DNA from 3 places in the Micromonospora sp. NPDC049114 genome. Region 3 is predicted to be linked to each of the others. Evidence: riboswitches for the same ligand, from Rfam matches in the RefSeq annotation. Region 3 holds a riboswitch; each other region holds the start of a gene.

Region 1 (5,154 bases), on a different contig from region 3:
CAGGCCCGCGCCGCCCACCTCGCCCTGGCCACCCGCCTCGGCGCGGCCCTCGACCGCCCCGCGCCCTGAGCCCGCGACCCGTCGAGGCCGCCTGATAGCCGCGACGCCAGCGCAGCCGGGACCGTCCGGTTCGGCGCAACGCAAGGCGGCCCGGCCTGGCGCGGCCCGGCCCGGCCTGGCGCGGCCCGGCCCGGCCTGGCGTGATGTGGCCCGGCCTGGCGTGACGTGGCCCGGCCTGGCGTGACGTGGCCTGGCGTGACGTGGCCCGGCCTGGCCTGGCATGACGCGGCCCGGACTGGCGCAACGCGGCCTGGCCTGGCGCAACCCGGCTCGACCCGGCCTGGCCCGACCCGGCGACCGGATGCGTGAGCGTGGTCCTTTGCTCTGCTTCAGCGGAGTCGACAGGCGAGGGCCATCCGTGTTGCCTCCGCTGAAGCAGAGCAAAGGACGTGCGCACCCCCTTGGCACCCGGCGCGCGGCCGTCGTGATCAGGCTCGTACCTCGCCCGTCCCCGGCGTCATCGCGATGGTGACGGCGTTGGTCACCCCGTCATCGCGCGATCATGCCCGGTGCTGGCGGCGCGAGGAGCCTGCGTCGCGGCTCGTGCGGTCCCGGGGCGGCGAGGTCGCGCGGGTCGGCGTCCCCAGGGCTTGTACGTGGAGAGCACTGTCGCGATGATCATGAGGCTGGTCGACACCGCGGGCGCGATCACCAGGTCGGCGCGGTCCCGGGCGGGCAGGGCGGCGCCCAGCGCGCTCGCGTGCCGCAGGTTCGGGGTGAGCAGGAACAGCACCAGCCCGACCATCACCGTGGTGATCACCAGCTTGACCAGCACCCACCGGTAGCGCACCAGGCCCCACGGGGTGAGCAGCGCGCTGGCGACGCCGACGAGCCAGACGAGCACGCTCAGCGGCGCGAACAGCACCGTGCCGACGAGCCCGGCGACCGGGTAGACCACTGCCGGGTCGGCGCCGCGCTGTGCCGCGATGCCGAGGGTGAGCAGCACCAGGTCGGCTCCGAGCCAACCGAGCGAGGTGATGAGGTGCAGGGTGAGCAGCGCCTTGCGGGTGGCGGGCGGTATTCGCGGCATACCCGAATGCTGCCGGCCCGGCCCGGCCGGGTCGTCCGACCGCCGGCGACGTCCGGGGTACGTCCGCTGACGTACCCGGGGCCGGCGCACCCGCTCGACGGTGCGCCGGCCACCGACAGGGTCAGTACACCGACAGGTGTACGTGGTTGGTGTGGTCGCTGGAGGGGTCGCCGTTCCCCCCGCTGTACGACTTCCACCCGCTGCTGGGCAGCCAGATCTGCCTGTACCAGATCACGTAGAGCACGGCGAGCCGGTCGGAGTTGCGGATGAAGTAGGCGGCCAGATTGCTGCCGTACGTCTTGTCGCCGCCGGTGGCGTCCCCGCCGAAGCCGCCCTTCTGCGCGGCGAAGTCACAGGCCCGACCCTTCGGGTGTTCGCCCGAGCCGCCCGAGCGGTGACAGGAGACGTACCGGGTGAAGCCGGCGGCCTTCGCCTGGTTGAGGGCGTGCAGGGTGCGGGGGGTGATGCAGCCGCTGGCCGGGGTGGGGTCGTTGATGCTGCACGACTCGGACGGCCAGGAGCCGTCGGAGTTGCGCGGCGCGGGCTGGGCGTTGGCGGTGGAGGTGCCCCGGTTGGAGCTGGTGTCGGCGGCGGTGGTGCGCGGCTTGCTGGTGGCCACCGTCAGGGCCCGTTCGGCCTGCTCCTTGCGCTTGGCCATCACCTCGACCTGCTTGCGCTGCTCGCGGATCTCGCCGTCCAGGGCGGTGCGGGTGCGGTTGGCCTCGTCCCGGGTGGCGTGCAGGTCGCGCAGTACCCGGTCCTCGTTGGCGGCCACCACGTCCAGCGCGGCCGCCCGGTCCATGAAGCCCTCGGGGGTGTTGGTGTTGAGCAGCGCCGAGACGGTGCTGAGCCGGCCGGTGCGGTAGGCCACGCCGGCGATCTCGCCGACCTTGCCGTTGCGCACGGTCATCTCGGCCTCGGTGGTCTTCAGCTTTGCCGCGAGTTGCTGCTGTCGCTGGACGGAGGTGTCCAGGGCGCGCTTCGCGTCCAGGTAGCCCTTGCTGGCGGCCTCCAGTTGGGCCCGCAGCGCGGGGGTGCCGCCCTCCTCGTCGCCGTCGGGTGCCGCGGCGGCCCGCAGGCCGCCGGGGGGAGCGGCGGTGGCGGCGCCCACCGGGAGGGCGACGCCGAGGGTGACCATCATGACGATCAGTGCCGCGAGTCGGGCGGCGGGTGGTCGTGCTGGTGCCACTACGCATGTCCTTCCGTCAGCCGCCGACCGGGTTAGCTGACGGGTTCGGGACGGAAGATCCCTACCGCTGACGCGGATGCACCCCAGGAACATGGTTCCCCGGTTCGCCCTCTCGGGTGATTAGGCGGCGGCCGCCACCGGCGCCGGGAGGGCGCCGCCGGGTGGTGGCCGGGGACGAGCCTACCGGTGCAGGTGGGGCGTGTGCAGTCGATGTGACGGAAGGTGTCCGCGCCACCACCCAAAATGACTGCTGAACGGTCATTTCGTCAGTTAAGGGATCACCACTCGATCGAACCGCAGGCGTCCGGGGCGGCGCCGGGCTCGATCTGGAGCGTGGCGTGCTCGATGCGGAAGTCCTCCCGCAGGGCGCTGCGCGCCGCGGTGAGCACCGCGCCGACCTCCCCGCCGGGCGCCATGATCAGGTGTGCGGAGGCCACCTCCATGCCCGAGGTGAGCGTCCAGACGTGCAGGTCGTGCACCTCGACGACGCCGGGCACCGCGGCCAGTCGGTCGTGCACGGCGGTGACCTGGAGGTGTTCCGGGGCGGCCTGCACCAGGATGCGGACGGCGGCGCGACCCAGCCGCCAGGTGCGCGGCAGGATGAACACGCCGATGGCGACCGCTACCAACGGGTCGGCCCACCACCACTCGGTGACCGCGATGAGCAGCGCCGCGCCGATCACGCCGAGCGAGCCGAGCAGATCGCCGAGCACCTCCAGGTAGGCGCCCTGGAGGTTGATGCTCTCCCGGGCGCCGGCGCGCAGCAGCGCGAACGCGACCACGTTGGCGAGCAGGCCGAGGACGGCCACCGCGAGCATCGGGCCGGTCAGCACCTCGTGGGGGTCGCCGAACCGCCCGATCGCCTCGATCAGCACGTAGACCGCCACGCCGGAGAGCAGGACGGCGTTGGCCAGGGCGGCGAGCACCTCGAGGCGGTAGAGCCCGAAGGTGCGCTGCGGGTCGCCGGTGGCCCGCCGGGTGGCGGTGATCGCGGCGAGCGCCATCCCGATGCCCAGCACGTCGGTGAACATGTGCCCGGCGTCGGAGAGCAGGGCGAGCGAGCCAGTGTGGAAGGCGGTCACGCCCTCGACCACCATCAGGGTGGCGAGCAGCCCGAACGCGGCCCAGAGTCGGCCCCGGTGCTGGTGGGCGGCGTTGGCGACCGACCCGTGGTGGTGGTCATGACCTGCTCCCACGAGATCCACCCTCCTTCGCCACCCGGGACCCGGTCAAATGTATGCTCACATCGCTATGTATGCAACTGTACGGAAGGGTCCACCCGCCGACCCCGCAACCCGCAGGTCAGCCGGTCGGGTCGATGGTGGTGAGCCGCTGAGTGGCCCGCGAGAGCGCCACGTAGAGCGTGCGTACGCCGGAGCCCGGATCGGCCCGGATCTCGCTCGGGGCGACCAGCACCACAGCGTCGTACTCCATGCCCTTCGCCTCCAGGCTGGTCACCACCTGCAGCCGCGCCGCGCCGAGTGAGCCGAGCCAACCGGCGACCTCGTCGCGACGGGTGACCGGCGTGATCACCCCGACCGTGCCGTCCACCTCGGCCAGCAGGCCGGAGGCCGCCTCCACGACCGCGGTCTCCAAGCCGGCCGGCGGCACCACCAGCTCGACCGGGTCGACCCCGGTGGAGCGGACGGCGGTCGGCAGCGACAGGTCCGGGTAGAGCCGGCGGATCTCCGCCGCCGCCACCGCGAAGATCTCCGCCGAGTTGCGGTAGTTGGTGGTGAGCGTGAAATCGTGCCGCTTGCGCCGGCCCAGCGCCTGGTCCCGGGCGCGGGTCAGCTCCTCGGGATCACCCGTCCACGCGGTCTGCGCCGGGTCGCCCACGACGGTCCAGGAGGCCAGACGGCCCCGCCGCCCGACCATCCGCCACTGCATCGGCGAGACGTCCTGCGCCTCGTCCACCACCACGTGCGCGTACTCCCGGTAGTCCTCGGGACGCTCCCGGGCCGCCGCGCGGGCGGCCCGCTGCCGGTCGCTGGCGGTGCTCAGCTCGCGTACGCCCCCAGCGAGCTGGAACGGATCGCGCCGGGCTCGCGCCGGCTGCATGGGCTTGCCGAGCAGCGCGTCCAACTCGTCCAGCAGCGCCACGTCCGCGATGGTCAGACCCGCGGTCTCCAGGCTCTGGTACGCGGTGGTGAGCAGCCTGATCTCCGCGCCGGAGAGGATCCCGCCGGCGTACCGACGCAGCCGGTCCGGGCGAGCCAGCCAGCCGAGCACGTGCCGGGGGTGCAGGCGCGGCCACCACGCCTTGAGGAACTCCCGGAACTCCGGCCGCTCGGCGATCTCGCCCTCGAAGGCCCGCTGCTCCGGCAGCCGGGTGATGCCCACCGCGCGGGCCTGCGCCCAGAGCGCGGCGAACACACCGTCGAAGCCGGCCCGGCGTGCCTCGTTGCGCCGGGCGCCACGGTGCAGCGCGCGGTCCCGGATCCGGTCCAGCTCGGCCCGGTCCAGCCGCAGCAGCGTGCCCCGGTAGAGCAGCCGCAGCTCACCCGGGCCGCCCGGCACCGCGTCGCGGGCGGCGCGCTCCAGCACCCGGCGCATCCGCAGTGAGCCCTTCACCGCCGCCACCTCGGGCGGGTCGGTGCGGGTGGCGGTCATCCCGGGAAAGAGGGTGCCCAGCGAGTGCAGGGTGGCCGTGTCCTCGCCGAGCGAGGGCAGCACCGAGGCGATGTACTCGACGAAGACTGTGGACGGCCCGACCACCAGGATTCCCCCGCCGGCGTACCGGCTGCGGTCGGAGTAGAGCAGGAAGGCCGCCCGGTGCAGGGCGACAGCCGTCTTGCCGGTGCCCGGGCCGCCCGCGACGATCGTCACCCCGGAGCCGGGCGACCGGATCGCCTCGTCCTGCTCCCGCTGGATA
Region 2 (5,154 bases), on a different contig from region 3:
CAGAGCCGGAAGGGCGTCCAGCGAGTCGATGCGGAACAGGCACCGCTCGGCGACGGCTGGCAGGTCGAGGATGTGCCCCCAGGGGCCGCGTCGGATCAGGCAGGTCTTCATGCCCGCCTCCGCAGCCGGGCGTACGTCGTTGTCGGGCCGGTCGCCGACGTAGAGGATCGACGACGGGTCGCCGCCGGCGGCGTGGATGACGCGTTCGAAGAAGGCCGGTGACGGTTTCGCCACGCCCCAACCGGTCGATGTGCCGATCATGTCCACGGGAAGGTCGAGGGCGTGCAGGAGCGCTTCGGCGTGGGCTGGTTGGTTGCCGGCCAGCCCCACGAACAAGCCCTGCTCCTTGAGTGCGGCGAGGCACCCACGCGCATCGGCGTAGAGGTCCTCTTCGCCGAACCACTCCGGTTTGCCGGCGGCGGCTCGGCGTTCCAGCTCGACCGCGAGGTCGAAATCGGGCCGGAAGGCCCGGAACGTCTCCTGCCAGTCCAGGCCGCGGGCGATTACGGCACCGAGGACCGCCGAGAGCGTGTGCCGTGGAACGCCGAACCAGTCCGCCCAGCTCGCGAACTCGCGGGACTCGTCAAGAATGGTTCCGCCGACGTCAAAGACAACCGCGTCGATCATGAGTAGAGCATAGGCGAGAGTCGCTGGACGGCGTGTCGCAGGCGGCGGCGCCAGCCGTTGGTCGCGGGCGGCCGTACGGCGTCGGACACCCCGCCCGTCGACTGTGGACCAGGCCCGCGCGGCCAGCGACGCGCGGCGCGGCGGCGAGCTGAGTAGCCCGTGCAGGGTCCGCGCCCCGGTCGCCCGGGCGGCCCGTCCGCCACCAGGGCCGCCCGGGCCCATCCTCTGCGCGTCGCAGGGGTAGAACGCGTCCGGTTCACCGGGAGTGCCCCGGGTAGGGTACCCCGGGTACGGGCCCCTGCCGGGCCGTCGCGGGCGTCGCCGTCCGATGTCGCACCGAGGAGGACACGCACGTGCTGGTGACCCTGCCGAGCCTCGGGATCCCGGCATGACGAGTGCCGCCGCGGCGACGGCTGCCCGGCCCACCCCCGCGCCGGCCCGGCTGCCCTCGCTGACCGGGCTGCGCTGGATCGCCGCGTTGCTGGTCTTCGGCTTCCACGTCGGGACCATGCGGATCATCGCGGAGCCGGACTACAAGGCCGTGGTCGACGCGCTGTTCACCCTGGGCCTGTCCGGGGTGCAGTTCTTCTTCATCCTGAGCGGTTTCGTGCTGGTCTGGTCGGCCCGCGAGGGCGAGTCCCGGCGGACCTTCTGGCGGCGACGGGTTGCCAAGATCTACCCGAACCACCTTGTGCTGTGGGGGGCGGCGCTGCTGGTCGCCTGGTGGTTCGCCGACGCGGTCCTGCCGGCGGCAGCGCTGGAGAACCTGCTGCTGTTGCAGGCCTGGGACCCCCGGCCGGGCTGGTTCTACAGCATCAACACCGTGAGCTGGTCGCTGTCCTGCGAGTTCTTCTTCTACCTGTGTCTGCCGCTGGTGCTGCCACTGCTGCGCCGTGCCCGGCCGAAGCTGCTCTGGGCGCTGATCGTCGCGCTGGCGTTGCTGATCCTCGCGCTCTGGCCGGCGCAGCAGTTGGTGCCGGAGGTGAGCCGGTGGTGGTTCACCCAGGTCTTCCCGCCCGTACGGTCGCTGGAGTTCTGGATGGGCGCGTTGGCGGCCGAGCTGATGCGCCGTGGCCTCTGGCGGGGCCCGGGGCTGACCGCAGCCAGCGTGATCTTCCTGGCCACCTGGGTGGCAGCGGCAGAGTGGATTCGCGCCGAGCTGTGGACCACGCTGCTCGCGGTGGCGTACCTGCTGGTGATCACTGCCGCCGCGGACGCGGACGTCCGGGGTAAGCGTTCCCCGTGGCGGTCTCGGCCGCTGGTCTGGCTCGGCGAGGTCTCGTTCGCCTTCTACCTGGTGCATGTGCTGGTGATGACGAGCGTGCTGCGCTTCAGCGGTGACTGGGGGACCGGCTTCCAGGGCTGGCGTGGCCCCGTCGCGGTGCTGGGCTTCCTGCTCGCGAACCTGGTCCTCGCCGGGGTGCTGCACCGCTTCGTCGAGACGCCGATGATGCGCCGACTCGCGCCGCGTCGTACGGCCCGCCCGCGCGTGCCCGGACAACGCACGGCCGTCACCCCGGCTGCCGGGGACGACGCCCACCACCCCGATGCTGTCGGGACTCAGGCCGGGCCCGGCGGGACCGACCAGACCGACAGCCGATCACCGTACGTCGACTCGCGCTGACACCGTCCACCCTGGTCAGCAGGGTCGGCGCGGCGTGCGCCGACACGCCCGTGGTCGGTGCGTCAGGGCCGGCCCGGCAGTAGCGTTGGGGACGTGCTTCCGGTCGCGCTCACCTGTCCGCTGTGGTGGGTGGCGCGCTGGGCTACGCGGGTGCTGACCAGCCTCGCCGCGGTCGCGGCCCTGGCGGTCGGCGCGAGCCCGTCCTCGGCCGCCGTGCCACCGGTGAGCGCCGTGCCACCCCTGAGCGCCGTGCCAGAGGCTGCCGTGCGCCCGGCCTCGGCGGTCGGTGCGAGTGCCGCCGAGGAGTTCGTCCCGGCCGGGTCGTTCGACGCGCAACCGGCACCGCCCGTCGACCAGGGCACCATCGCGACCGGCGTGCTGCCGGTGTCCGCGGCCGGGTCCGACCGGCTGCCTCTCGTCGACGCTTCGCGGAGCTGGGCTCCCCGGGGTCCGCCCCGGCGCTGAGTCACCGGGACACGCGTCCCGTCGTCGCGCCCTGTCGATCCGCCTGCTCCGACCCCGCCGATCCGTGGCCCGCCGTGGCCACGTCGCCGGGGCTCCCCCGCTTTGCTCTCCCCGAGGAGCCGACCGTGGAGACTGCCGTCTTCTACCAGTTCGTGACCGAGGTGCCGCAGGCCGCCGCCATCTGGTCGACCCTGTTCCTGCTGGCACTGGGCGTACTCGCCGTGCTGGTCGCCCGCCTGGGGGACCGCCCCGCGGACGACCCGGTCCCGGCCGCGCCGACCGCCCGCGAGGTGGCCGCGGCCGAAGCCGACGACCTGCGCCGGTACGCCGAGGAGGTGGCCGTCGCCGCGACCGGCGCCGCCAGGACGGCCCGGCGGCGACGCGATGCCTGGCTCACCGCTCAGGAACACGTGGAGCGGGCCTGGCTGAGGTACGACGAGGCGGACACCGCCGCCCGCCGCTTCGTCGGCTCTGACGTGCTGCCCACTCCGCACACCCCGCGGACACCCGCCGAGTACGCCTCCCGGGAGCGCTACCTGCACCGTGCGGCGATGGCGGCGTACTGGCGGGGCGATCTGACCATGGCGCAGCTCAGTGACGTGTTCGCCCACCGGCGCGGCTGGGATTCCCGGCGGCACCCGGCCGAGCAGGAGGTGCTGCTCAGCCGGGCGATCCGGGACGCGAGACTGGCCGACTACCGGGCCGCCGCCACCGCGGAGCGGGCCGCCTGGCGGGACGCGGAACTGGCCGCCGAGTCGGCGCGCACCCTTGCCGAGGAGGCGTACGCGGCAACGGCGCGGCTGCGGCCCAGCCCGGCCCTCGCCCGACCCGGGGCGAGCGGGGCGTCCCGTCCCGCCCCCGTGGCACGGTGGCGCCCGGCTAGCGCGAGTTGAGCCTGATCCGTTACGTGAGCCCGGTCACGTCGTTCGGAATTCGGGCGTCCGACGCGTTGTGCTCGATATTTCCCGTGATTGTGGCGCGTTATCGGCGGCCTGTCCGGTTGTCGCCCATAGGCGTCTCCGTAACCGGTTGTCCCATCGAGTCACATCATCGGCAATACGCGCAGAAATTGCTGCACCGAATCGGGTTTACGCAGGCGAACCTGGCTTGGCAGGCTGCGAACAGGCCAGTAGTGTCGTCCCGTCCGGTGCGGTAACCGATCGCAACAGGCGACGCCGCGCCGACCCGCTCAATCGTGATTAACGAACCGGGGACCCATCAGTAAGTCTGGGGTGAATCCGCGAGCCACGGCCCGCGGTAGGGCGATCTTCCCGCCCGAATCCGTCAGCTAACCCGGTAGGCGGTGTCGGAAGGAGTTCCAAACCCGTGCAGCACCTTTCCACCCCTCGGTTGTTCCCACGCCTCCACGGCGCAGCGGTGCCCCCGCTCATCCGTCCAGTGACGGTGAGCTGACCCCCGGGTCATCGCCTTTCCCGCCCGGTCCCGCCGGGCGTTTCCCTGAGCGGTTCACCATCCGCGGACCACTGTCCGCGCGCTGGCGCCTGCCCGGATACCGGTCCGGCCCGTGGGTGTGCCGCTCTCCCCCGATCCGTGGAGGACCCCGTGAAGCACACCATGCAGCGTCAGCTCCGTCGCCTGGCGACCGAGCGCCGGTACCAGATCGTCGCCACCTCCGCCGCGGCCCTCGTGATCGCCACGACCACCGGCGCCCTGCTCACCGGCGCCGACGACGCGCCGGCCAACCACCGCACCGCGACCACTGTCGCCGAGATGCGCAGTGACACCGCCGTTCCCCTCGGCGACGCGCGCGACGCGTCCCCCAGCGCCGCGCCGACGACCGCCGCCCCAGCCACCAGCGCCGCGTCGCCCGCCGCCAAGGCCAGCGCCAACCCGGACCTGACCCGCAAGCCGCAGCCGCCGAAGCCGCCCGCGACCAAGGTGCTCGACTACGACTACGAGGCGCAGAACACGTACTACAACTGCGGCCCCGCGGCCACCCGCAACGCGCTCAGCGCCACCGGCATCGACCGCACCCAGGAGGAACTCGGTGCCGAGCTGGGCACCACCGAGATGGGCACCAACTCGGCCGAGGACACCACCCGAGCGCTCAACGCCGAGGTGAAGGGCTCCCCGTACCGGACCCGGATGTTCGCCGGCACGCCCAGCCCGGCCCAGATGGACCGGCTCCAGGCCGATGTGGTCAAGGCCATCACCGACGGCCGGGGCGTGGTGGCCAACGTCGTCGGCGACGCCACCGACACCGACGGCGGCTGGCACTCCTACGGCGGCGGTCACTACGTCGCTGTCGTGGGGTACAAGGACAACGGCCGGACCGTGCGGATCGCCGACTCGGCGAACCCGGCCGACCCGTCCTACTGGATCACCACGATCGACCTTGCCAACTGGATGGCCACCCGCGGGTACTCCGCCTGACCCAGGCACGTAGACCGCCGCGGGCGTCGTCCCCCACAAGGGGC
Region 3 (5,154 bases):
AGGAGGACAGCACCCGGGCCGGCGGCAACATCCCGGACTCGATGATCACTTCGCAGATCAGCGTGCTCAACCAGGCCTACGCGGGCGGGACCGGCGGCGCTGCCACCGCCTTCGCCTTCCGGCTCGACAAGATCAACCGGGTGACGAACCCGTCCTGGTACCCGATCGTCGACGGCTCGTCGGCGGAGCGGTCGATGAAGTCGTCGCTGCGGGTGGGCGGCAAGAACACGCTCAACATCTACCTCGGTGAGCTGAGCGACGACCTGCTCGGCTGGGCGACCTTCCCGCAGCGGAAGCTGAGCAGCATGGACGGCGTGGTCGTGCTGAACGAGTCCCTGCCGGGTGGCACCTCCACCAACTACAACCAGGGCGACACCGGCACCCACGAGATCGGTCACTGGCTGAACCTCTACCACACCTTCCAGGGTGGCTGCGGCGGCTCCGGTGACGGCGTCAGCGACACCCCGGCCGAGGCGTCGCCGGCGTACCAGTGCCCGACCGGGCGGGACACCTGCTCGGCGACCGGCCTGGACCCGATCACCAACTTCATGGACTACACCTACGACTCGTGCATGTACCAGTTCACCCCGGGTCAGGCGAGCCGCATGCTCACCGCGTGGAACGCGTACCGCGCGGCGTAACTCTCCTCGCGTACACCTGGTGCCGGCTCCGTCACGACGGAGCCGGCACCGGCGTTCTGTGGGACAACAGGGCCGTGGTCAGGCGGCCGTGCACTGGACGTCACGGCTGCGCCGGGCCGGGCGCGTCTGCGGTACGGGGACCGGCGCGGCCGGCGCGGGCGGGGCTTGCGGGTCCAGCCAGACCCGCACGGCCGGACGGCTCGGGGCGACACCCGGGACGCCTGCGGCGTGCTGCTCGCGACGGGTCAACATCGCCACGTCGACGGTGAACTCGAACAGCCGCCAGTCGACCTGGGGCTCGGCCCGGGCGCTCTGCGCCAGTCGGGCCACCTGGACCGGGTCGGTGACCGGCCAGGCGTGGCCCGCCACGTACGCCTCGTCGTCGCTCTCCTCCGGGGGGAACGAGTGCAGCGCGTAGCGGCCGTCCCGTTCGAGGTCGCGGCGCTTCGGCGAGTCGATGATGAAGCAGAAGAGACCCTCGTCGGTGATGACCGGGGAGACCGGATGGACCCGGGGCCCGCCGTCGGCGCGGACCGTGGCCAGGTAGCCGAAGCCCGGCCCGTACTGCTGCAGGAGAACGCGGATCCCGTCGGCGAGGCGGGGCTCGTCGGCGGCGAATTCGGACCAGGAAGCCATGCGAGCATTCTATCGAACAAATGTACGAGCAGCGACCTCGACGCGCTGGTCACCGGCACCGAATCCGGCCGATCCGGCCGACGCCGCTATGGTGGTCCGATGCTGCTCTCCGACCGCGACCTGGTCTCCGAGATCAAGGCCGGCACGCTGGGCCTGGAACCGTTCGAGCCCACCCTGGTCCAACCGTCCAGCATCGACGTACGACTCGACCGGCTGTTCCGGGTCTTCAACAACCATCTCTACACCCACATCGATCCGGCCATGCAGCAGGACGACCTGACCTCGGTGGTCGAGGTGCCCGAGGGCGAGCCGTTCGTGCTGCACCCGGGGGAGTTCGTGCTCGCCTCGACGCTGGAAGTGATCTCGCTCGGCGACCAACTCGCCGGCCGGCTGGAGGGCAAGAGCTCACTGGGCCGCCTCGGCCTGCTCACCCACTCCACCGCCGGGTTCATCGACCCGGGCTTCTCCGGTCACGTGACGCTGGAGCTGTCCAACGTGGCGAACCTCCCGATCACCCTCTGGCCGGGCATGAAGATCGGCCAGCTCTGCATCTTCCGGCTCTCCTCGCCGGCCGAGCACCCGTACGGCTCGGTGGTCTACGGCTCGCGTTACCAGGGCCAGCGGGGGCCAACGCCGAGCCGCTCCTGGCAGAACTGGCGTGCCTGGCCGACGCGCTGACGCACGACGAGGGCCCGCCGCGACGAGATCGCGACGGGCCCTCGCTGTGTCCGGCGTCGGTCAGCCGGGACGGCCGTAGCTGTGGATCGGCCCGTCGTCGACCTTCTTCATCTTGATGGGCACACCGGCCTGGGAGGCGTGCACCACCCAGCCATTGCCGACGTACATGCCGACGTGGTGGATGTCGCTGTAGTAGAAGACCAGGTCACCGGGGCGCAGATCGGCCCTGCTGACGTTCTTGGTCACCCGGCTCTGCGCGGCGGCGTTGTGCGGCAGAGACACACCGGCCTTCGCCCACGCGGCGAGCATCAGCCCGGAGCAGTCGTACGAGTTCGGACCCTCGGCGCCCCACACGTACGGCTTGCCGATCTGAGCGCAGGCGAACTTGACCGCAATGCCCGCGCCGCCGCCGGGGTAGCTGGCCGGGCAGGGCGCCGGACGCAGGGGACCGCCGCCGCCGTTGCCGTACACCTTGAGGCGCAGCTTCTGCAGCCTGTCGATCTCGTCGTTGATCTGCTTCTTCTTCGCCGCCAGCTGCGCTTCGGTCCGGGTCAGCTGGGCCACCATCTCGTCGAGCGGCGCCTTCTGCCGGGCCAGCTCGTCGCGGAGATCGGCGACCTGCCGGACGTCCTGCTGCTGGTTGTGGGCGAACCGGTCGAGCATTTCGAGCTGCCCGACCACCTCACCGGGCGACCGGCTGCCGAGCATCGTGTTGACCGTCGACAGGTTCTCGCCCATGTACGCGCGCACGGCAAGCGCGCTGACCTTGTTCATCGCGGCGTCGACCTGGCGCTCCAGGGGCGCGATGCGGGCGGCGAGCGCGTCGGCCTGCTTGCGCTTGGCGGCCAGGTCCGCGCGGGTGGCGTTGTGCCGTTCGATTACCGGTTCGAGCTTGTTCCAGTCGGCGTCGATCTGGCGCTCGATCTCGGCGACGGACGGGTCCGCGTGGGCCGCCGTGGCGCTGCCGGTCAGGACGACGGCAACGCCGACCAGTGCGGCGAGGGCGGTGGTGAAGCGGGACCAGCGTGGACGCGGCACTGTCGACGTCGGGTCGGCCGGGGCCGACCGTTCGGACGACGGCCGCGGGGCATGGAGGGCCACCGGGGTTCCGTACTCCTTCTTCCCGACCGCCTACCGGGTTAGCTGACGGGTTCGGGCGGGAAGTTGGCGCCCTACCGCATTGGCTGCGGATTCACCCCGGGGGAACCTGGGTCCCCGGCTCGCTCGAAAGCGACTCGGCGGTGTCGGTCCGTTACCGCCCGGGATGGGCGGACCTGCTACCGGGCCGACAAATGACCAGAGTAGAGACGGCCGTTACCGATCCGCAACCCGTGCGGCCGTGACACTCCGTACCGATTGGAGGAGATCACCGAGCGTGTGTGAAGGTTTCTTTCGATGCAGTTTGATATATGGAAAGGTATTGACGCGGACTCCCGACCGGCGCGAAGGTGACCACACAGTTACCAGTCAAATCTAGGGGGTTCGATGGAACGTCCAACCCTGTCCGCCGGCCGGCGCGCATCGCTCGCGGTCGCGGTGGTCATCGCCACGGCCGCCGTACCGCTGAGCGCCGGCACCGCCTCCGCAGCACCCTCCGCCGACCGTCAGCAGCAGTACGCCGCCGCGTCGACCGAGTACGGCGTGCCGACCGCCGTGCTGCTCGGGGTCTCCTACCTGGAGTCCCGCTGGGACAGCAACGCCGGCACCCCGAGCACCAGCGGCGGCTACGGACCGATGCACCTGACCGATGCCCGCCACGTGGCCGCCCTACCCGCGCGCGGCCACCACGACGCCGGCGCCGAGGATCCGCGCGGCGACAACTCCCGTGCCCCCATGGCACCCGCAACAGCCACGGATCCCGCGCCGCCCACCGCCGCGTTGCAGACCGTCGACGCCGCCGCCGCGCTGACCGGGGCCGCCCCCGAGGCGCTGCGCAGCGACCCGACGACAAACATTCGGGGCGGGGCGGCGCTGCTGGCCGCGTACCAACGGGAGGTGGGCGCCCCGGTGGGTGCCGGCACCGACCCCGCGACCTGGTACGGCGCGGTGGCCCGGTACGCCGGCGCGGACAGCGCCGACGCCGCGGCGGCCTTCGCCGACGAGGTCTTCACCACCATCGGCGCCGGCGAGTCCCGCGTGACCGACGACGGCCAGCGGGTGACGTTGCCGGCCCGCACGGTCCAGCCCCAGCGCTCCTGGTTGGACCGGCTGGGCCTGCGACGACTCGCCCGCCCGGACGGGCTGGAGTGCCCACGGACCGTCTCCTGTGAGTGGATCCCGGCACCCTACGAGGCGTTCGGCGACGGCGACTACGGCAACCACGATCTCTCCGACCGGCCCGCCCGGCAGAAGATCGAGTACATCGTCATCCACGACACCGAGGCGAGTTGGGCGACCACGCTGAAACTCGTCCAGGACCCGACCTACGTGAGCTGGCACTACTCGCTGCGCTCGGTGGACGGGAACATCGCCCAGCACGTCAAGACCAAGGACGTCGCCTGGCACGCCGGCAACTGGTACGTCAACGCGAAGTCGATCGGGCTGGAACACGAGGGCTTCGCCGCGCAGGGCACCTGGTACACCGAGGCGATGTACCGGACCTCGGCGAAACTCGTCCGGCACCTCGCGCTGCGGTACGGGATCCCGCTGGACCGCCAGCACATCATCGGCCACGACAACGTGCCCGGCACCATCGCGTCGACAGTGCGCGGCATGCACTGGGACCCGGGGCCGTACTGGGACTGGACGCACTACTTCGACCTGCTGCACGCACCGCGCCTGGACACCGGCACCCCGGCCACCGGGCTCGTCCGGATCGACCCCGACTACGCGACCAACCAACCGGCGTTCACCGGTTGCGTCACCCCTGGGACGCCGTGCGCGCCGCGCGGCTCCTCGTCGGTGGTGCTGCACACCGCGCCGTCCGAGGACGCGCCGCTGGTCAACGACATCGCGCTGCGCCCGGACGGCACCCCGAACACGATGGACGTGTCGGACCACGGGGCCCGGGCCTCCGCCGGCCAGACGTACGCCCTGGCCGGACGGCAGGGCGACTGGACGGCCATCTGGTACCTCGGGCAACGCGCCTGGTTCCACAACCCGGCGTCCGCGCCGACCGCCAGCTGGACCGTCGGCGTGGTGGCCGTCCCGAAGCCCGGCCGGGCCACCATCCCGGTCTACGGTCGGGCGTACCCGGAGC

Evidence for each region. Region 3 has a riboswitch for cyclic di-AMP ahead of AB0B39_RS06750 (NlpC/P60 family protein). Riboswitches for the same ligand answer to the same signal wherever they lie in the genome.
Region 1: it holds a riboswitch for cyclic di-AMP, as region 3 does, so the genes downstream of both, AB0B39_RS20885 (hypothetical protein) here and AB0B39_RS06750 (NlpC/P60 family protein) in region 3, are expected to answer to the same signal.
Region 2: it holds a riboswitch for cyclic di-AMP, as region 3 does, so the genes downstream of both, AB0B39_RS13355 (C39 family peptidase) here and AB0B39_RS06750 (NlpC/P60 family protein) in region 3, are expected to answer to the same signal.

What each region holds. Positions count from the first base shown of each region.
Region 1 is NZ_JBEZEA010000007.1:104,746-109,899, forward strand. Features, by position in the region: gene AB0B39_RS20875 (SRPBCC family protein) at 1-69, shown strand, start outside; gene AB0B39_RS20880 (hypothetical protein) at 542-1,090, opposite strand; gene AB0B39_RS20885 (hypothetical protein) at 1,212-2,231, opposite strand; cyclic di-AMP (ydaO/yuaA leader) riboswitch at 2,285-2,416, opposite strand; gene AB0B39_RS20890 (cation diffusion facilitator family transporter) at 2,558-3,475, opposite strand; gene AB0B39_RS20895 (AAA family ATPase) at 3,582-5,154, opposite strand, start outside.
Region 2 is NZ_JBEZEA010000003.1:98,236-103,389, reverse strand. Features, by position in the region: gene AB0B39_RS13380 (HAD family hydrolase) at 1-627, opposite strand, end outside; partial or broken gene AB0B39_RS13375 (spore coat protein) at 697-798, opposite strand; gene AB0B39_RS13370 (acyltransferase) at 1,016-2,251, shown strand; gene AB0B39_RS13365 (hypothetical protein) at 2,345-2,716, shown strand; gene AB0B39_RS13360 (hypothetical protein) at 2,842-3,609, shown strand; cyclic di-AMP (ydaO/yuaA leader) riboswitch at 3,893-4,034, shown strand; gene AB0B39_RS13355 (C39 family peptidase) at 4,268-5,110, shown strand.
Region 3 is NZ_JBEZEA010000001.1:1,404,129-1,409,282, forward strand. Features, by position in the region: gene AB0B39_RS06735 (zinc metalloprotease) at 1-641, shown strand, start outside; gene AB0B39_RS06740 (pyridoxamine 5'-phosphate oxidase family protein) at 720-1,277, opposite strand; gene dcd (dCTP deaminase) at 1,377-1,955, shown strand; gene AB0B39_RS06750 (NlpC/P60 family protein) at 2,016-3,056, opposite strand; cyclic di-AMP (ydaO/yuaA leader) riboswitch at 3,070-3,206, opposite strand; gene AB0B39_RS06755 (peptidoglycan recognition family protein) at 3,441-5,154, shown strand, end outside.